DNA from 3 places in the Pectinatus sottacetonis genome. Region 1 is predicted to be linked to each of the others. Evidence: riboswitches for the same ligand, from Rfam matches in the RefSeq annotation. Region 1 holds a riboswitch; each other region holds the start of a gene.
The links. Region 1 has a riboswitch for thiamine pyrophosphate ahead of thiC (phosphomethylpyrimidine synthase ThiC). Riboswitches for the same ligand answer to the same signal wherever they lie in the genome.
Positions count from the first base shown of each region.

Region 2: it holds a riboswitch for thiamine pyrophosphate, as region 1 does, so the genes downstream of both, thiM (hydroxyethylthiazole kinase) here and thiC (phosphomethylpyrimidine synthase ThiC) in region 1, are expected to answer to the same signal.
Region 3: it holds a riboswitch for thiamine pyrophosphate, as region 1 does, so the genes downstream of both, thiS (sulfur carrier protein ThiS) here and thiC (phosphomethylpyrimidine synthase ThiC) in region 1, are expected to answer to the same signal.

Region 1 is NZ_WIQK01000001.1:1,517,935-1,525,346, reverse strand. Features, by position in the region: gene cysK (cysteine synthase A) at 1-290, opposite strand, end outside; gene I6760_RS07000 (MFS transporter) at 698-2,053, shown strand; gene rpsF (30S ribosomal protein S6) at 2,186-2,473, shown strand; gene I6760_RS06990 (single-stranded DNA-binding protein) at 2,495-2,926, shown strand; gene rpsR (30S ribosomal protein S18) at 3,064-3,297, shown strand; gene I6760_RS06980 (universal stress protein) at 3,363-3,794, opposite strand; TPP riboswitch at 4,007-4,103, shown strand; gene thiC (phosphomethylpyrimidine synthase ThiC) at 4,183-5,508, shown strand; gene I6760_RS06970 (PHP domain-containing protein) at 5,720-6,559, shown strand; gene glmS (glutamine--fructose-6-phosphate transaminase (isomerizing)) at 6,975-7,412, shown strand, end outside.
Region 2 is NZ_WIQK01000001.1:2,484,204-2,491,615, forward strand. Features, by position in the region: gene I6760_RS11630 (type III pantothenate kinase) at 1-419, opposite strand, end outside; gene I6760_RS11635 (biotin--[acetyl-CoA-carboxylase] ligase) at 446-1,423, opposite strand; gene I6760_RS11640 (polysaccharide deacetylase family protein) at 1,726-2,526, shown strand; gene I6760_RS11645 (thiamine phosphate synthase) at 2,692-3,390, opposite strand; gene I6760_RS11650 (thiamine-binding protein) at 3,387-3,692, opposite strand; gene thiM (hydroxyethylthiazole kinase) at 3,697-4,533, opposite strand; TPP riboswitch at 4,628-4,725, opposite strand; gene I6760_RS11660 (sigma 54-interacting transcriptional regulator) at 4,738-6,642, opposite strand; gene I6760_RS11665 (hypothetical protein) at 6,919-7,248, shown strand; gene dnaX (DNA polymerase III subunit gamma/tau) at 7,384-7,412, opposite strand, start outside.
Region 3 is NZ_WIQK01000001.1:1,641,517-1,648,928, reverse strand. Features, by position in the region: gene ilvB (biosynthetic-type acetolactate synthase large subunit) at 1-267, opposite strand, end outside; gene ilvN (acetolactate synthase small subunit) at 289-819, opposite strand; gene I6760_RS07685 (DMT family transporter) at 1,140-2,018, opposite strand; partial or broken gene I6760_RS07680 (peptide ABC transporter ATP-binding protein) at 2,164-2,412, opposite strand; gene I6760_RS07675 (DUF389 domain-containing protein) at 2,863-4,272, shown strand; TPP riboswitch at 4,340-4,446, shown strand; gene thiS (sulfur carrier protein ThiS) at 4,500-4,706, shown strand; gene I6760_RS07665 (thiazole synthase) at 4,703-5,503, shown strand; gene thiH (2-iminoacetate synthase ThiH) at 5,504-6,616, shown strand; gene thiE (thiamine phosphate synthase) at 6,722-7,375, shown strand.

The DNA.
Region 1 (7,412 bases):
ATTATTATGATCGTCTTATAACCATGTGAAGCCGCAATAGCTGCCAGCCCTATACCTGTATTTCCACTCGTCGGTTCAATTATGACTGAATTTTTCTTTAGTATTCCCTTCGCTTCAGCATCTTCTATCATGGATTTTGCAATGCGATCTTTGGCACTACCAGCCGGATTAAAATATTCCAGTTTAGCTAGAATATCTGCCTGCAAATTATATTTCTTTATATAATTTTGTGCCCTTAACAAAGGGGTATTTCCTATTAATTGTGTGATACTATTATAAATTTTAGCCATGATAAATCCTCCCAGTAAATAAAATTATATTTTTAATAAATTTTTGTCTTATCTATCAGTACAAACATCGCCCGTTAGCCATACAATATACCCAACTTATTTTATTATATTTATTTTTCATATATATTTCCCCTTCTAAAATTAAAGGCTTGAACAAATGTATACCATTCGTTCAAGCCTTTAGATTTCTAATCAGCCTGTAACTGTTTCATTACAACAGCCCCACTGCCGTTATTAAGCTTATGGCGTGCTATTATCTTCTATCACTATATCACCAGTTAAATTCAAAGTCAATACCATATTATTTTAATAATATATTTCATTAATAATTTTTTTAAATAAAGGCCATATGATACTCCAATGTCGAATAACTTACTCAAATATAATGAAGGGACATTTATTATCTTATGAATGAAAAACGTATTTTCATCTCTGTATTGATAACATCTTTTTTTGGGCCTTTTATGGCCAGTTCCGTAAATGTTGCCATACCTTATATGGCTTCAGAATATGGCCTGAATGTAGAAAATTTAACATGGATACTAACGCTGTTTTTATTAGGTGCAGTTTGCTTTCTGCTTCCCTGGGGTAAATATGCTGACATAAAGGGCAGAAAAAAAGTCTATGAATATGGCTGTATTGGTGTAATAATAACCACTACTACTTGCATTTTCGCTTCATCACTAAACACTTTACTCTTGCTTCGTTTCATGCAGGGAGTTTGCATGTCAATGAACTTTGCCACAGGTATGGCCATGCTCATAGCCAGTCATCCAGCTACAAAACGCGGCCATGCAATCGGGTTTTGTGCCTCATGTGTATATATGGGATTGTCATTAGGTCCGGTTATTGGCGGTGCTTTTACAGAATTTTTCGGCTGGCGAGCTATTTTTATTTTTACAGCAATTGGCCTTACTATCAGCGTTGCCATTATAATACCTGTTCATAAAGATTGGTATGGTAATCCAAATGATAAATTTGATATTATTAGCGCTGTTTTATATGCTACTTCAGCTTCAAGTATTCTATATGGGTTTTCTTCTTATATATATCATCCAACAGCAAAATTGTTTCTCCTCGGAGGAATAATTATCTGTTTAATTTTTATCAGACGACAGGCTATCACTCAATATCCATTAGTTAAACTTTCCCTATTCAAAAATACCGTTTTTGCCATGTCTAATCTTGCTGCCCTCATAAATTACAGTGCCACTTTTGGTATCTCTTTTGTTGTATCTTTGTACTTGCAAATAATTCGTGACTTTACTCCATTAAATACAGGCATGGTACTATTATTACAGCCTATAATGATGTCTCTTCTATCTCCAATTGCCGGTTCCCTATCTGATAAATATGAGCCACGTGTAATCTCATCTATTGGCATGTCTATTACTGCCTTTGGTTTATTTTTATTATCACTTATTAATGATAATTCTTCATTGTATTATATAGGAAGTGTATTACTATTTATTGGGATAGGCTTTGCTTTATTTTCCTCTCCTAATAACAATGCGATAATGAGTTCTGTCAGTAAAAATTTTTATGGCATAGCCTCTTCTATTTTGGCAGCAATGCGCATGTTTGGACAAACTACTAGTATGGCAATAGTCAATCTGCTTTTATCTATTTACACAACTGGTTCACTAATTTCAAGCTATAATAATAATTTATTAGCAGGTATAAAAATGGTTCTTTTCATCTTATCCATAATCTGCAGTATCGGTATTTTTTGTTCTATAGCACGTGGTAAAAAAAGTAATTAAAAATCTCTTGTAATATCTTGAGCTTAATGCTATAATTTTATAGTTAATAATAATTTAGACTGGTTTCAAAATTTATTTTTGAATCCCCTGCCCTTATAAAAGGGCCGATAGTCCAGAGAGGGAGGTGATTTCGTGAGAAAATACGAAGTCATATTTATTGTAAGACCAATGGAAGAAGAACAAACTAATGCCGTAATTGAAAAATTTTCTAATCTTGTTACTAATAATGGCGGTACCATCGATAATGAAGATCGCTGGGGCAAAAAGCGTCTTGCCTATGAAATAAAAGGCTGCATGGACGGATATTATTGTTTGTTTGATATCAGTGCTGAATCTAACTGTGCTGATGAAATTGATCGTGTAATGAAAATTACTGATGAAATATTAAAACATATGATTATCAGATTAGATGAAAAATGATTTATTTCAGGGGGAAAAACTATGAACAAAGTTATTTTAGCAGGACGGCTTGCAACTGATCCTGAAGTACGTTATACCCAGACTGGAAAAGCAGTAGCATCTTTTCGTCTGGCTGTAAATAAGCGTTTTTCTCGTGATCAGCAGAATACTGCTGACTTCTTCAATATTGTCGCATGGCAGAAACTTGCTGAAATATGCGGAAATAATTTAGTAAAGGGCAGTCAGATACTTGTTGACGGCCATTTACAAATACGCAGTTATGATGCACAAGACGGCTCTAAACGATATGTAACCGAAATAATCGCTAATGATATCGAATTTATGGGTTCACGTCCTGCTGGTGCTGGTACTAACATCGATACTTCCAATAAACCATCAGCTCCATCTTCAAATGCAGGTTCAGCTGCATCTTTTGGTTCGGAATTACCCCCTGATGAAGAAATCCCCTTTTAGTTAAGGATTATCCATTTCACTACAGTCTTTAAACAATATAGATGTAGTGAAATGAATCGTAAAACCGTGAAATTCACGGAACAGCCACAAAGGCAGCTTATTAAGTGGTAAAAATTTCATTATAGGAGGTACTTACATTGGTTAAACGTGATAGAGGCAGAAGGCCAAAAAGAAAAGTTTGCAGTTTCTGCGCAGATAAAGTAGAATCTATTGATTATAAAGATGTTGCAAAATTACGTCGTTTTATTACAGAACGTGGTAAAATTTTACCACGTCGTATTTCCGGTAATTGCGCACGCCATCAGCGTCAGGTAACATTAGCTATTAAACGTGCTCGTAATATTGCATTACTACCGTTTACTGCTGAATAAATAAAAAAGGATGCGGCAAAATGAGAAATCATTTTGCCGCATCTTTTTTATTTATAAAAAATTGCTTATCTGACTGTCAACACAGGGCAGTCCGCATGTGTAACCAAATATTGGCTCACACTTCCCATTATTATCTGCTTAATTGCTCCCAAGCCTCTACTGCCCATAACAATTAAATCAGCTTTACATTCCTTAGAATATTTTAAAATCATTTTAGCAGGATCACCAATCTTAAGAATATATTCTGTCCCTGATACATCACCAATAGTTTGTTTAGCTTTTTCCAGTACTTTTTTGCCTTGTTGATCTATATCCTCAGGAATATACGCATTAAGACTGAGCCGTTCGAATGCAGAAACAGCTGTATTTAAGTCAATAACATATAAAACAACAACTTTAGCCTTACTCAATCCTGCTAAATAGGCAGCTTCTCTCATAGCATGTTCCGAATGAACGGAACCGTCAATAGGTACTAAGATAGATTTTAATTCATTCATTGCCGCACCCTCTTTATTAAAATTTAGCAAAACATTTTATTTTTGTAATCTTTATATTTTATATTTCGATAAAATTCATTAAATTCCTTGTTTTATTTTTTCTTTGTATAAGTTGTATTTTTATTTCGCATGAAGTAAAATATATACTAAAAAATAATTTTATTATTTATGAATGATTCAACTGCTTGACACTAATACTATATTTTGTTAGACTAATTCTGCAGGGGTGCTCTTATGCTGAGAGGGCTTTGCCCAACCCTTTGAACCTGTTGGTTAATACCATTGTAGGGAAGCTGATAAAAGAAGGAAAAGTCTGCTTTTCTATAAAGCAGACTTTTTTTATTAACCAAAATCAATTATGCCATAAATGGCAGAAAAGAGGATACATATGTCATATAAAACTCAAATGGAAGCGGCAAAACAAGGCATAATTACCGACCAAATTGCCCTTGTTGCCAAAAAAGAAAATCGAACTGCTGATTGGATTAGAGAACGTGTTGCCAACGGAACCATAACTATACCAGCTAACATTCACCACAGCTCTCTTTCCGCCGAAGGAATAGGTGACGGCTTAAAAATTAAAATTAATGTAAACCTTGGTATATCAGGAGATGCCAAAAATTATGATCTTGAAATGGATAAAGTAAAAATGGCTGTTAAAATGGGCGCTGAATCTATCATGGACCTGTCAAATTATGGCAAGACACATGAATTTCGCGAAAAACTGATCGCATATTCTCCAGCCATGATCGGAACTGTTCCCATGTATGACGCCATAGGCTATCTGGAAAAGGATCTATTAAAAATGACTGCCGATGATTTTCTCCGTGTGCTAGAAGCACATGCTAAAGAAGGCGTAGATTTTATGACCATTCACGCCGGTATAAATCGCCGAGCTGTCGAAGGTTTCAAGCGCTCTGGCAGAAGAATGAATATCGTATCTCGCGGCGGTTCTCTTCTATTTGCCTGGATGCAAATGACCGGCAATGAAAACCCCTTCTTTGAACATTATGATAATGTTCTTGAAATACTGCGTGAACATGATGTCACTATATCCATTGGCGACTCTTTACGTCCCGGCTGTCTTGATGACTCCACTGATGCTGGACAAATTGGTGAATTAATTGAAATAGGCTATCTTACTGAGCGTGCTAGAAAAGCCGATGTACAGGTTTTAGTTGAAGGTCCTGGACATATGTCCATTGATGAAATTGCTGCTAATATGAAACTGCAGAAAAGACTGTGCCATAATGCCCCATTTTATGTATTAGGTCCATTAGTCACAGATATTGCCCCTGGATATGACCACATAACCTCTGCCATAGGCGGAGCCATTGCTGCTGCTAACGGTGCTAATTTTCTTTGTTATGTAACTCCTGCTGAACATTTAAGGCTGCCTGATCTCAATGATGTTCGTGATGGAATAATTGCCACTAAAATTGCTGCCCATGCTGCCGATATAGCTAACAAACTTCCCGGAGCAAGAAACCAGGATAACCGTATGGCTGATGCCCGTCACAACCTTGACTGGGATGCCATGTTCAAAGAGTCCATCGATCCTCAAAAGGCAAAACAATACTATGAAAGCACACCTCCATCAGAACGCCATACCTGCTCAATGTGCGGCAAAATGTGTGCCGTAAGAACTACGAACAAAATACTTGATGGCGAAAAAGTTCTTTTTTGCGATGAAAACAGGAACTGTGATAAATAACAATTTTTATATCTATGCCTGAGTTTAACAGTACCAAAGAAATTGCCAGATAAATAATACTAAAGCTCATATATAAGCGGCTTCTGCACTTCTAAAAGCAGAGGCTGCTTATTTTTATAATAAACTATCACTTAAAACTAATTCTTTTGTTTTTCTTGCTACACAATTATTTTTTCGTTACAATAAAAATAGTTATAGTGAGGTGAAAATTATGATGGATTTACATTGCCATACCCTGGCATCGGATGGACAGTATACGCCAACACAGCTCGTTTATGCCGCAAAAAAAGCGGGGATTTCAGTATTATCAATAACCGACCATGATACCATAGACGCTTTAGAAGAAGGAGTTCAAGCTGCTAAGCAATTAAATATTCTCTTTATTCCGGGCATAGAAATAAATGCCCGCGGCAAAAATATTCACATTTTAGGCTATAATATTAATTATAAATCGATTATTACCCATAAAATATGTAAACACAATAAATATCTGCGCCAAAAAAGAGCTGCACTGATCCTGACCTTTCTAAAACAATACGGTATCAATCTAAATTGGTCTGACATTGATAAATATGCCCAGCACAAAGTTTATGCCCGACCACATTTTGCCCGGGCAATGCTTGACCGCAAATATGTCAGTTCAACCAAAGAAGCCTTTGACAAATATCTTGATAACTCTGAGTTCCACAAAATAAAAGACCCACATCCAACAGTAAAAGATGCTGTTAAGATGATAAAAAAAATGCAGGGAATTCCCGTCTTGGCACATCCTATGCGACAGGGAAAAACCTTTGCTGAGCTGAACACATTTATTGACATATTAAAAAAAGCAGGACTGGCCGGACTTGAATGTTATCATAGTGAAAATACTATACAAGATACTGAGCTGTCATTATCTCTAGCCCATAAGCACTCGCTATTAATAACCGGTGGCAGTGATTTTCATGGCGAGAAAATCAAACCCAAAATTAAATTAGGAACTGGTATAAATAAAAATCTAAATTTTAATGATGAAAATTTAATACAAAAAATATTATTGACAAAACATTGATGCTCGTACCAACAGTAGGATTTTATAAATATCCCTTATCCCCTAGAAAATTTTCCTTCTCCAAAATCAATTAATAAAAACTTGACCAATCAAGCAGTATATATTAGAATATGATGGATATGGAAAAATATCATTTTTTATATCCATTAACATTCATTTGTCATCATCTGCCATGACTACAATGAGTGGATAAATAAAGGAGGCTAGTTTCTATTTTACTAAAAAGCTTTTTGCTTAGCGCTGGCTCTTATTAAGAGGACGAGGAAGAGGTTGTCGATAATTCAGCGGATGCCTCTCGGCCCTAATCCAGTCGATAAAATTTGTCAAAACCGCCGGGTAACCTGCGGCACAATACAAAGATTACGGATTGGCAGATACATCTTTAATAACTATCTTATTTTGGAGGTATCTTTATATGTGTGGTATTGTTGGTTATGTAGGGAATAAACAGGCTGAACCATTCTTAATTGATGGGCTTACCAAACTTGAATATCGTGGTTATGATTCAGCCGGTATTGCTGTCTTTGACGGCAATAAAATAAATTTAGAAAAATGCGTTGGACGTCTAGACGCTTTAAAACAAAAAATTAAAAACCATGAACCCAAAGGAACAATCGGCATTGGTCATACACGCTGGGCTACTCATGGCAGACCATCGGATGTAAATGCCCATCCCCATATGGACTGCAAAGGTGATTTTGCTGTAGTCCATAATGGTATTATCGAAAATTACATGAGCTTGAAAGAAGATCTGACAAAAAAAGGACATAAATTTTTGTCTGAAACAGATACTGAAGTTGTTGTTCACCTGCTAGAAGAATTATACGATGGTGACTTTGAAGGCTCTGTGCGC
Region 2 (7,412 bases), 970 kb from region 1:
GCGACTACATCCAGCGTGGTAGCTGTACCAATATCTATTACTATTATGGGACCGCCATATTGTTCATAAGCACCAATGACATTTACGATTCTATCAGCACCAATATCGCGGGGATTTTCATATTTTAATTTTATACCTGTTTTGATACCAGGACCAACGACAAGTGGTTTTACTTTGAAATAACGCTGGCACATTTTTATTATGGGAACTACAAGGGGTGGTACTACGGAAGATATTATAATATCAGTAATATCAGACATTGAGATCCCATGAAAACGGAACAGTTCATTTATCAACATGCCATATTCATCACCTGTTTTTTGCCTGTCCGTAGATATACGCCAATGTCTTAAGAGTTTTTTCCCTTCATAAGTTCCTAATACGATATTACTATTTCCAATATCAAATACTAGCAGCATTTGTTTATGATCCTCCAACTTATTAATTATTTTGCGGGTCGAATAGAAACATCACCAGCTAATACTCGTTCAATTTTTTCACCTGTATCAACTAATAATGCACCAAAATTGTCAATGTCTACAGCCTTGCCATAAAAGGTTTCGTTGACACTAATTACTTTGATATTTTTTCCTAATGTTATGGAATATTTTTTCCAATCCTGTATAATGGGAGAAAAACCATGTTTTTTTATTGTCGTATACAAATTTTCTAATTCAACTAATAACTGCTGTAAAAGAGCGAGGCGAGAAATTTTTTTACCGGTTATCTGCATGAGTGAAGTTGCAATATCTTTTACTTCTTCAGGCATATCCTGTGAAAGAATATTTACATTTATTCCCATACCGATAACGATATAGTTTATTCTATCCATTTCAGCATTCATTTCTGTTAAAATACCTACAAGCTTTTTTCCATCATAAAGAATATCATTTGGCCATTTTATGCCTACTTTTAAACCAGTTATAGTATAAATAGCTTTGGCAATGGCTACAGCAGCCATCAGAGTGCATTTTGGTGCTTCCTGTGGGAGAAAATCCGGCCGTAAAATAATGGAAAACCATATGCCTTTTTGGGCTGGGGAATACCAGCCGCGTGATAAACGGCCACGGCCGTCACCTTGAGATTCACTGATAACTATGGTGCCTTCGGGAGCTTTTTCATCAAGAGCTATTTTTTTTGCTTCATTATTTGTTGAGTCAATTTTTTTATAGTATTTTATTGTACGACCAAAAGTCTTTGTAGTAAGGACAGCATTTATTTCTCCTGGAGTTAATAAATCAGGGGAATCAATGATTCGGTAGCCGTTTTTTGATTTACTGTCAATATTATAACCGTCATTTTTTAAAATACAAATATGTTTCCATATGGCAGTACGTGACACAGATAGCTTATTCGCTAGATATGTGCCGGAGACATATTTCCCTTTTGCCTTATGCAAAATTGTTAAAATTTCTGAACGCATATGATAAATGCCCTTCTTTTATATAATATTAGTCGGTGTAATATACCAAGAGCCGCTGCTTTTCTCTTAAGGACGATATTAAAATTCACCATTGAGAGAAACACGACTGTTTTTATTAATGTTTATGTAAACACAATAATAGTGTGTCTTAATATCTGTTAAAATAAACATCCTAATTATAATACCCTATGATATTTGTTTTCGCAAGAAAAATACACTGGCAAATTTAAAATAAGCTTGTTATAATTAATTTTGCAATAGTATATTTGAAAGGGGCAATAGAAAGATAAATGAAATACTCTTTGATCAAAAAAATGAGTTTGATTGTTCTTTTATGTCTAATACCTGTGGTTTTATCAAGTCCTCATGCCATTTCCAAAAATAATGATTTAAATAATAATACCGGACAGGAAGGAGTTATTGTTTTAAATTATCATAAAATAGATAATAAAAATATTTCTTTATCAGTTCTGCCAGCAGATTTTGACAGACAAATGAACTATTTAAAAAACAATAATTATCATGTGATTACACCGGATGAACTTTATGACCATTTGGAATATGGTAAAAAATTACCAATGAATCCTGTACTTATAACTTTCGATGATGGATATGAGGACAATTATAAAAATGCCTATCCTATTCTAAAAAAGTATGGATTTACGGCAATGATTTTTGTTATAACTGATTTTGTCAGTAAGTATCCTAATTATCTTACATGGCAGCAATGTGAAGAATTAAAGCAAAATGGAATATATATAGAATCACATACGGTAAATCATAAATCCTTGACAGAGCTGACCAGTGAACAAATAAAAAATGAACTTGTTGAATCAAAAAAAGTTCTTGACAGAAGGCTTAAACAAAATACAGTTTATTTTGCTTATCCGACGGGGACATACAATCTTTATATAGCAAAAATGCTGAAGGATGCAGGCTATCATGCTGCTTTTACCATAAAATACGGGACTGTTACTGATGCGAGTAATGTTTTTGCTTTGGAAAGAATACCGATCTTTCATACTTCTAATACTTTTCGATCTTTTTATAGACGATTGCATTATCTTCCTTTTTTTGAAAAATTAGGTTGGATCAAGAATTAATATAAGGTTTATGGTATTTCATTGTGAATTTTGCAGGTTTAATATTTTCCTTTATAATTTAAAATGCCTGTTTATCTATCTAAACCTATCAAGGACAGATAGATAAACAGGCATTTTAAATTAAGTAAATGATATTTACGTGGCAGTTATATTATTGATGCATATTTATATATTGTCATGCCATGTTTTAACTAAGCTGAAAGCGGCTTGACGTGGATCTGCAGCATGTGTTACTGCTGATACGACAAAGAATCCGGCGGCCTTTGTCTGGGCAAGTTGAGGAATATCATTTATTTTTACGCCGCCGCCAACAACAACGGGAATAGGACTTATTTCGACTAGCTTGGCAATATCAGCAAAACTTCTTGTGATTATTTGTCCGTGTTTATCTAAACCGCAATCTAGTTTAGTAGGGGTTTTGTGCAGTGGTCCTGCGCCAAAATAGTCAATTTGGCTTACATCAGCTGTTTTTACATAAGAAAATAATTCATCTGTTTTAGCAGATAAGCCTATTATAGAGTTTTCTCCCAGATATTTTCGGCAGACAGAAACAGGAATATCTGTTTGTCCAACATGGATGCCATCAACTTTGGTACCGGCTTCTCGTGCGGCCAGGACAACATCAAGCCGATCATCTACGAGAAGAGAAATGTTATTTTGCTTATGGGCAGCAGCAATAACAGCAGCGGCTTGGGCGGTTATTGCAATAAGTTCACGGGCTGATGCTGTCTTGGAACGTATTTGAATACAAGTAAAACCGGCACTGACAGCAGCTGCTATGATATTTTGAACAGGCCGATTTTTGGTGTTTTCGGGACCTATTACCAGATAAGCAGAAATATTTAAATTCTTTCTTATATTCATTTTTGTGCTCCTAAGATATGATTTACTTTTGCTGGTTTTTCCTGCATCATATTTTTAAAACCAGGGCGTATATCTGCTTTTAAAACTACTTCGGTGCGTATTCCTTTTTCAGCTAATATAAATGTAGCTTCTTTAACTACTTGCATGACTTCATCCCATTCGCCTTCGATTTCGGTAAACATGGAGTTAGTACGATTGGGAAGACCGGAATTGCGAATGACTTTTACTACTTTGGCAACATCTGATGATAGTTCATCTCCCACACCACAGGGAGCTATGGCAACAGCAATTAATGTATTCATTATTTTATATCTCCTCTATAGTAAATAAATTGGCAGCTATATCTTCAGCAGTGGCTTTATATAATTCATCAAGAAATTGAGCCTGAAAATGTCCTGGACCATGTACGATCTTTTCAGCGCGTTTTCCAGCTAAATTATATATTGATACAGCGGTAAGCGCAGCAATGAATGGACTAGTGACGGTCGCATATATAGCAGCAACACCGCCTAAAGAACAGCCTGAACCAGTAATCATTTTTAAGAAATGGGAACCGCCGTAAGAAAAAATGATTTCTCGGCCATTTGTTATTAAATCTGTTTCACCTGATACAGCTACAGTACCATTGGTCCATTTTGCCAAGGAAATTGCTGATTGTCTGGCAGAAATTACTTTATCTGTGGAATCTACTCCACGTATGCCTGAATGTGTTCTGCCACTTGGTAGTTCCCATAGGTTAGCCAAGGCAATAATTTCTGAAGCATTGCCGCGGATTATGCTGGGTCTATAGCCTTTTAATAGTTTAAGAAGTTTTTTTCTTAGGCTGCCCGCACCTATACCTACAGGATCTAATACCCATGATTTATGGGAATCGTATAAGATTTTTGCAGTTCGGGGAATTGATTCTTCATAAATCGGTAGCAATGTGCCAAAATTGATATACATGGCATTACCAGCTTTGGCTAAAGTCTCAGCCTCATCTGGTAAATAAATCATAGCTGCTGAGCCGCCAACGGCAAGCTGGGCATTAGCTACAAAATTTATGGTGACAGTATTTGTTATAGAAGCTACCATTGGATTTTCTTTCTTTACAGTATTTACTGCGTGAATAATTTCTTTTTGTATATTTTCTTGGGAAATCAATAAAATTTACCTCATTTCTTTAGTTAGATACTGAAAATTAATTATTTTAGTACCAACATAAGTTTATAATAAAAAACTGCCTGTCCATTGGCAAGCAGTTTTTTATTCAGCTCCCTGCGTTAGTATTAACTAACAGGTTCAAAGGGTCAGGTTTAACCTTCTCAACTCATTTGAGTACCCCTGCATATTATATGACGGATGCTTTTATTTTTCTACTCCGTATTTTTTTATGTAGCGATAAAGTGTTACACGGCTTACGCCGAGAAGATTGGCAAGACGACTGACATTTCCCCCGGCTGATTGCCAAGCTCTTACGAATATATCTTTATCCTCTTTCCATTTACTGCTAGGTTTTATATTGCCCATGAGATTGATATTTTCTGCCTTTATAATATTACCCTGAGTATTGAGAACAGCATTTTCTATTACTCCCTGCAGTTGTTTTATATTTCCCGGCCAATCATATTCAGATAATATTTTCAAAGCAGCATTATCCAGCTGTTTTGGTGATATTTTATGTTGAGTGGTCAATTCATTTAAAATACTTTTAGAAAGAAGTGAAATATCCTCACGTCGGCTTCTGAGTGGAGGTAAGTGGATAATACTGCGGGACACGATCTCGAATAATTTTTTATCAAATAGATCTTTTTCACATAAACGGCGCAAATTACCATCTGATGAAGCGATGATTCTTACATTGATACTTCTTTCAATTTCTTCACCTATGCGATATATTTTTTTATCATGCAGAGCTTCTGCTAATTTTTCTGCTATTGAAATGGGCAGTTTTTCTATTTCATCCATAAGCAGAGTACCACCACTGGCTAATTCTAGTTTACCAGGATGACTTACTTCTTTTCCTGTTTTTGCACCGAATAATTCTTGCTCCAAAAGTTCTGGCGGAACATCACCACAGTTGAGGGAAATAAGAGGACCATTAGATCTGGCTCCGGCCATATGGATTCCATGAGCTAGCCGTTGTTTACCGGTACCTGGTTCTCCTTGTAGTAAAATATGATTATTCTTTTTTGCTGCTCGTAGTGCACGTTCTTTCATTAGTTTACAGGCCGGACTGATCCCGACAATTGTGTCAAGACTGTATTTAGCTGTATATCCGGCTGCATGTGCGACAAGCATGCGCAGATCCTCAATAGGCATTGTTACTGTAACGACACTGTTTATTTCATTATCAAGCTCATCTTTTATTGGCACAACTGTTGTTATATCTTCATAAGTCTTGACTTGTGTTGTCCATGTAACTTCCTGGTTGGTACAGGCTGCGCCGCTGAATCCCTTGTAAATAGGAGTGTGTTTATAGTTTAATACGACTTCATTAAGATTGAGGGTTTTATCTTTATCAATAGCGCCTATACCGGCAAGACGACTTATGCCAAGCTTATTGGCGTAAGCAACATCACCATTTTTTAAGATGTGATATACAGCAAAAGGAGTCGCATCAAGTATAGCTTCCTGTGCCTGAAGCGACATTTTTTGTTTTAAGTGAATCTCCATAGCTGTTTTCATTGACATGAGAAGTGAAATAGTTGCATCTTGGGGCAGCTTGTCATAGTCCCTGCTTAAAATGGTTATAATATATCCGGTTTCACCGCAGACAGATACAGGAGCAGCTCCTGAGTCACAGTCGTGATGGGCCTTTAGCCATATTTCTGGCCCAAAAGCCCAGAATAAACTTTTGTATTTGGCAGCTATATTGGCGCTGAAGGTGCCTACATTTTCAAGTTTGAGACTTACGCCCTCAATTTTTTTTGAAAGCAAGCGATTATAAGGGGAGGAATAATTTTTTAGAACAGTACATTCACTATCTAGCAGCAGTAAACATAGATCATATTCCTGAAGAAAATCTTTAATACCATCAGTAAAATCCTGCATATATTCTATGGCGGCACGATGGCGTTTTTGTAATAATTTTAAAGAATCTTTATCAAGGCTTTTTAAATCATTGAATTTTTTAATTGATATGTTAAGTTCCCGACTTTTTTTCCACGATTCAGCAATCCACGGATGAACATTAGGATCAATTATTCCTGTTTCTGTAAACATATTATAATAAGTCGCTAATTTATTTCTATTGCGATTTTGTCTAATCATTAGTATTTTTGCGCTGTATATATTTAGCGCAAATGTACACCTCAATTCTATATTTTTGTAAAGTTAAAACTAATATGTTATATTGTATCAAGCATTATGAAAAGTATCAATCTATATTTACAAAAAAAGGTAATTTTATCATAATAAAAAATATTTAGTTTGATTTTAAAGTATATCAGCATATATAAAATATTTATTGAGATGCTTAAAATCATCCTGAAATAAGTATCTATTTATGCTATAATAAAAAAAATAGAACAAAAAGGAATGGTGCCGATGTCACGATACTCCAAACGTATCAGTGAAAAAATTGAAAGGACTAAAAAATCTGCTGATCCCCCTGTAAAAAAACCAGGCCGTGATATTGTATTAATAATACTTATATGCATTAATTTTATTTTTTTACTTATTGGTTGGCCGCAGTTGGCAGTTGTTGATAGAGCTATATATATATTACTTGAAGGAGCTTTATTGTCAATTTATGCACAGCGGCACGCAAAAATCAGTGATGCTGCTATTGATAAGGTAAAATATTTAAGCTTCATTTTTATGGGGTTAGCACTTTTATTGTTTATATATAGTTGCTATGTACGTTATATTAAGTAATTTTATAGAGGATATAAAGGAATATTTTATTTGTAATAGGCAGTATTTCGTTTTTATGAAGCTGGTGTTTGATAGACGTTAGTTCATTATGGGGTGTTAATAAAAAACTAAGCAGCTATTCTAGTGGATAGCTGCTTAGTCTTTATTTTTTTCATCAATAATAT
Region 3 (7,412 bases), 120 kb from region 1:
ATCCATAAAAGCCGTAGCTATACCAGTAACAAGATTAGTCGCCCCTGGACCTGACGTTGCTATGCAGACTCCCGGCTTGCCACTGGCACGGGCATACCCGTCAGCAGCATGTGCCGCTGACTGTTCATGTGTAGTTAATACAAAATTGATATCTTTTTCTTTCCGCAGTGCCTCAAAAAGTGGTAGAATCATTCCACCGGGATAACCAAATATCGTATCTACATCATGTGCCTTCAAACATTTTACAACTGCTTCTGATCCTCTCATTTTATCTACTCCAATAACATATCAAATCACACTTTTCCCATAAAATTCTTTTTTTTCTGCATAATTATTAATAGTTTTTTCTCCCCGTTCCATTGCTATCTGCCCTGTTCTTATTATTTCCAGTATTCCATATGGGGCAAGCAACCTTGTAAATGCCTCCACTTTTTCATCCTGTCCTGTTATTTCAAAAATAAGTGTCGTTGTCTGTACATCGACAGCATGTGCCCTAAACAATTCTGCAATTTTTAATACATCTAATCTATTATCATCATCAGTTCTTACCTTTACTAATGTCATTCCTCTGTATACTGCATCTTTAGGGTTATGCAGCTGTACTGCTGTAACATCGGGAATCTTACCAATCTGCTTTATCATTTGGTCAACTATATATGCCTCACCTTTAAAAAAAATAGTAATACGTGAATATTCAGGCGGCTGTGTTACTCCCACTGACAAGCTATCAATATTAAACGAGCGGCGGGAAATCATTCCCACTACACGCAATAAAACCCCTGGTTTATTATTCACCAAAACAGAAAGGGCATGTTTCATAAATAAATCACCTCTTCATAGCTGGATTTTCCAGCAAAAAAATCTGCTTTTCCATAATATTAAAAAATTATATAATTTTTTTGCTGCCGTCTGCTCAATGAATATTCTGATTTGTATGCATATTGATATAAAGTAACACTTTCGATTTATTCATATGCAACATTTTTCATCATTAGCAGTCTGTTTAATATATGATTTTACAATAATATCAAAAAAAAATCTACATAATAATAAATTTATATGTTTTTTTGCGTTAATAAACAGGGTCCAGCAAAGAAAATTATATTACTGTACCCTGTTTGAAAAATGTTCAAGTTTTTTTACTTTTTCGCCAAAACAAACACTGTTCCAACAATTAATATACTACCACATATTTCAGGAATACCAAATGCCACATTCATAAAAACTACGGATAAAACGACCGACACCAATGGCTCTATTGATGCCATTGCCCCCACTTCAGTAGGATACAAATACTTCGTACTTTCAATATAAGTCCAAAAAGACAAAACTGTCCCGAAAATTACAACAAATAACAATGCCACTATTGAATATAAATCTAAAGTACCAGTAAAATCAAAAGGGGATTTAAACAATGATAATATTACCCCGCCAGTAAACATTCCCCAGCCCACAATCAGTGATGAATGATAGCATCTCAGCATTTTTCTTGGCTGCAATGTATAGAAGGCTGCCGCCAGTGCCGATATCAATCCCCAAATTAATGCCGGCAGAGAAATTGCCAGTGTATTAAGCTGTCCTTTTGTAACAAGCAGAAACGTTCCAGAAATCGCCATAAAAAGACAAATTCCTTCTTTTACCATAGGCCCGCGCTTTTCAGCAGCCAGCATATATACCAAGACAAATGCTGGCATAAGATACTGCAAAATAGTTGCTGTTGCTGCATTACTGTTTAAAATAGTTAAAATATAGGTAAGCTGCGTTCCAAGCATCCCCAACATACTAAAAGCGATAATATCCTTCGCACTTGAGCGATTCCATATAGATAATAATCGGCTTCTATAGCAAACTTTATCCATTACTAGCAAGATAATTCCAGCCCCTGTAAGCCTGATGCAAGTCAGCCACTGGGCGTTAAACATTTTATCATGCAGCAAGTACTGTACCACAACACCTGATGCTCCCCAAAAACTAGTTCCTGCAATAATCAGCAAAAAACCTTTTAAGCGGTTATTCATTAAATATTAATGCTCCTCAATATACAAAATAATAATAATATTAAAGCATTCTTTTATTTAATGCAATAGCCGCTGCTTATTTCTTGTTTATTGCAATTGCCATCAGTATAACTGTTTTGCTATACAACAAACTCCTTCTGCATAATTAACTATCCAACGGTTTTAAAACCGAACTCAAAAATGCCTGTGTTCTTTTATTTTCAGGTGCTGTAAAAAGTTTTTCTGGGCGGTCTTCTTCTACAATATGTCCGTCAGCCATAAAAATAACCCTATTAGCAACCTCTCTGGCAAAATTCATTTCATGTGTGACAACAACCATCGTCATTCCTGAATCAGCCAAAGATCGCATTACCTTAAGCACTTCTCCCACCATTTCAGGATCAAGTGCTATAGTAATCATATTATGCTAATGAATAAAAATGAAGATATTATATAGTTGAAATATATTCAATATCTGCATAATTCTTTAAAATTTTTGAATTGAAATTACGCAAAGGTTTGTTATTTATACAATACCAATAAATTTCACTACCAATTTGATAAATATGATTGTAATTTTAAGTTACTTTGTCTATACTTAAATTGGTTCAACATTTGCTACACTTCTTTGGGCTTAGATACTTAGAAGGATAGTCTGTTGAACCTTTTTTGTAAAGTTAATTATTACCAGCTAGCACAATGCGAAAAATAATAAAAAAATATATGAAATTTTTACTCCATGCTAAAAAAGGATAGCCCAGTATATTTTTCAACGACAGCATTATGTTTATATTATCTATTATTACAGCACAGTCATAATAATACCATGAATATTTTGACATATTTAATGAAAGGATGACACTCAATGGAACCCATAAAAAAATTATTTACTGACCTGTTTATCTTAAGTGAAGACCGTGCTGATATTCCCGAAATAACCCAGCGAATAAATAGTGGCAGCACAATAAAAGGGACTAATATGTGCATACTTATTCTAGCTATTTTTATTGCCTCTATTGGTCTCAATATGAATAGCACTGCCGTTGTGATTGGGGCTATGCTTATATCGCCCTTAATGGGCGTTATAATGGGTATAGGTTATGGCATGGCCTCGTACGACACAAACTATGTTAAGAAATCTTTTTTTAAACTTATGTTTCAGGTATCATTATCAGTCCTTGCATCTGCTATATATTTTCAGCTTTCTCCTATATCAACAGCGTCTTCCGAATTACTAGCCCGCACTGAACCTACCATATGGGATGTATTAATTGCTATATTTGGCGGTCTTGCCGGTATTATTGGAATAACCCGCAAAGAAAAAAGCAACGTGATTCCTGGTGTTGCCATTGCTACAGCTCTCATGCCTCCATTATGCACAGCCGGTTATGGATTATCTATACATTCAGCAAAATTTTTTCTGGGGGCATTATATCTTTTTTTCATCAATAGCTTTTTTATCTGCCTGGCTAGTTTTATCTTTTTAAAAATGATACGTATTCCCAGCAAAGCTTATATTTCGCGGCGAATATTTAACCGTCAGCGTACATATCTGGTAATAATAGGAATTTTAACTATAATTCCCAGTATATATATGGCCTATAAAAGTGTAAAACTTAATTTGGAAACTACTGAAATGAAAACATATATAGCAGATAATTTCATCTTTGACAACTCGCAGGTAATATCTTACAAAATGCTTCCAAATGACAAACTCCTGGAAATTATTTTAATAGGACAACCTTTACAAGAACATGAAATTGCCTCTTTAACTACATCGTTAAAAAAATATAACCAATTACGCGATTTTCGCTTAAAAATCATTCAAAACAATTATTCACGCGCTATAAGCAAAGATGATGTCCAGAGCCTTATTGAAAATAAGCTTAATGAATCAAACAACAATAACCTGCTTTCAACTAAAGAAGCTGAACTAAAAAAATATAAAACTCTCAGTGTTTCCTATTATCCCGCTTATCTTCGGCTCAATGATGATAAAAAGCTCCTTACTTCTCTAAACAAAAGTGCCAGCATCCTATTTCCCCAAGTAGAAAATATTGAAGGTGCTTCTATTTCTTCTACAGACGATAAAGGCAATATAGTATTTAAAAAATTTTTTGTTATTGTTTTCGTAAAAGAAGCAATGCAGCCAAAGGATGCCGCAAAACTGCAAAAGTGGATAACAGCCGAAGCCAATATGCCTGTAATGATGAACTTACAGCTGTCCAACGCCCCCCAAGATAATATCATTTCCGGCAATGGAATCAATTGGTAATATGATATTATTTTTTAATGATTTGACAAATTTACTTTATCGGCATAAAATAGCATATATAAAATAAATATTTTTACAAGGGAGCCTATGTTATAGGCTGAGAAAGGGCTGTAAGCACCTGACCTTTGACCTGATCGGGATAATGCCTGCGTAGGAAGTATTGGTAATAGAAGTTTACGTCTATCCTGATCAGGATAGACGTTTTTTTATTTTAAGGAGTTGATGTTTTGCAAGTAATTGTAAATGGGGAAAAAACTGTCGTTCCTGCAAAAACAACTTTGCAAGAACTAATGGAACAGAAAAATATGACTGCCGGCCATGCTGTGGCAGAGCTCAACGAGCAGATCACAAACAAACATGCTTGGCCTGATATTTTTCTTAGCGAAAATGACTCAATAGAAATAATCACTTTTGTAGGAGGCGGTTCCAAATGATAAAAAGTAATACTAATGACAATTTACAAATTAATGGTAAAATTTTAAAAAGCCGGTTTTTTATTGGTACAGGTAAATTTTCTAACAACCGAAATATGCCTGATGTCATCCATGCCGCAAATGCATCTGTAGTAACAGTAGCATTGCGGCGTGCCAATCAAGGTTCCCATGAAGAAAACATTCTCGATTATATTCCTGATGATGTAATACTTATGCCCAATACATCAGGTGCACGCACCGCCGATGAAGCTATACGTATTGCCCATTTATCTAAAGCTATGGGCTGTGGCAGCTGGATAAAAATAGAAGTAATATCCGATAACAGATATTTACTGCCTGACAATATGGAAACTTTAAAAGCTTCTGAAACTCTTGTAAAAGAAGGGTTCACTGTACTTCCCTATATCAGCCCTGACTTAATGACAGCAAAACGCCTTTGCGACACTGGAGTTGCTGCTGTAATGCCTTTTGCTGCCCCTATTGGTTCTAACAGAGGCCTGCGTACAAAAGAATTGGTTCAAATATTAATCGATGAAATTGACCTGCCTGTAGTTGTTGATGCTGGTATAGGCAAACCTTCAGAAGCTGCTGAATGTATGGAAATGGGTGCTGCAGCTGTACTTGTCAATACAGCAGTAGCCACTGCCAAAGATCCTTTGAAAATGGCTCAAGCCTTTTCTAAAGCTGTCGATGCCGGACGGACAGCTTATCTGGCTGGAATAGGCCGCGTACTGGGAACAATCAGTGCCAGTGCTTCCTCTCCACTTACCGGTTTTTTACATAAGGAGGAAGCATAATTGACCACCGCATCTTTTTTAGAAGAAAAACAAAAATATACTCAGCTTGATTTCAAAAGCTTTTTTGCGGGAATAACATCTACTGATGTATTACGTGTTTTGAATACGCCGCATTTAACTCGTATGGATTTTCTAACTTTACTGGCACCTGCTGCTCAAAAACATTTGGAAGCAATGGCTCGACGTTCACGTGAGGAAACAATAAAAAACTTTGGCTATACAATGCAACTGTTTACTCCCATGTATATAGCTGATTATTGTGATAATCTTTGTGTTTACTGCGGTTTTAACCATAATAATAACATCAACCGTCGCTGTCTAAATATGGAGGAAATAAAAAAAGAGGCCGCCGCCATATCACAAACAGGCTTAAAAAACATTCTTGTTCTCACTGGTGAATCAAAAAAATACAGCCCTGTTAATTATATTTTATCTGCTGTTAAAGTTTTGCGTGAATATTTCGATAGTGTTTCCATTGAAGTATACTCCTTTTCCCTTGAAGATTACATACGTGCTGTAAAAGCGGGTGTCGACGGAATGACTATGTTCCAGGAATGTTATAATAAGGATATTTACAAAACACTTCATCCAGGCGGTCCCAAAGCAAATTATGAATACCGGCTTGACGCACCTGAACGAGCCTGTAAAGCCGGGATGAGAAATGTGAATGTCGGTGCATTGCTTGGTCTTAATGAATGGCGGGAGGAAGCCTTTTTCACTGGCGTCCATGCTGATTATCTGCAACATAAATATAAAGAAGTCGAAATTGCCATATCTACTCCCAGAATAAGGCCCTGCTCTGCCGGCTATGCTCCTAAATCAATAGTTAATGACATTGATCTTGTTCAATATATAACTGCGCTAAGAATCTTTATGCCACGTGCCGGAATAACCTTATCAACACGGGAAAAACCAGACATGCGTAATCATTTAGTAAAAATAGGCATAACTAAAATATCCGGTGGTGTAACGGTTGCTGTCGGCGGACATACCAAGGGCGATGACGGTGGTCAATTCGAAATATCCGACCAGCGTTCAATCGGGCAAATGGCACAAATGCTCTACAACGAAGGATACCAACCTGTTTATAAAGATTGGCAGACTCTCATATAATAAATAAAAATATTTGCAGGAATATTTCACCTATGCACGAATTTGTTAAATGATATACAAAATATCATTTAATTATTGTAAATATAATCGCATAGGAGGATATTTATGAATTTACGAGCAGGTATGGACTCTTTTTTCAATACAGGCATTTATGGAATAACTGCTGAAAATATATCAAACGCACGGGATAATATTGAGGTAGTCCGTGATATGCTTGACGGCGGCATAAAATTTATCCAATACCGTGAAAAAGAAAAGGATGCTCTTTCTCGTTATGAAGAATGTCTTATTTTGCGTGATATGATAAAACAATCCGGCGGTACTTTCATTATTGATGATTTTATTGATTTGGCAATGGCTGTTGATGCCGACGGTGTACACATAGGTCAAACAGATTTACCTCCGCATATTGTAAGAAAAATCCTTGGTAACGAAAAAATAATTGGGTTATCTACTCATAGTCCTGAACAGCTGGATCGTGCCAACGAACTAAAAAAATATATTGATTACGTCGGTATAGGTCCTATTCATGCTACTGCTACGAAAAAAAATGCTCAACCAGTCGGCCTCAAATATCTCGATTATGCTGTAAAAAATGCCCAGCTGCCTTTCGTAGCAATTGGTGGTATAAACGAAAACAATATTGATGAAATTGTTCAGTCCGGTGCTAAAACAATTGCTGTAGTAAGCGATATTGTAAGTGCCGCTGATATAACAGCTAAAGTTGAAACCTTACGGGATAAGGTATTTAGCCATTAATATTTCTACGATTATTTTTTAAATAAATAAATTTATA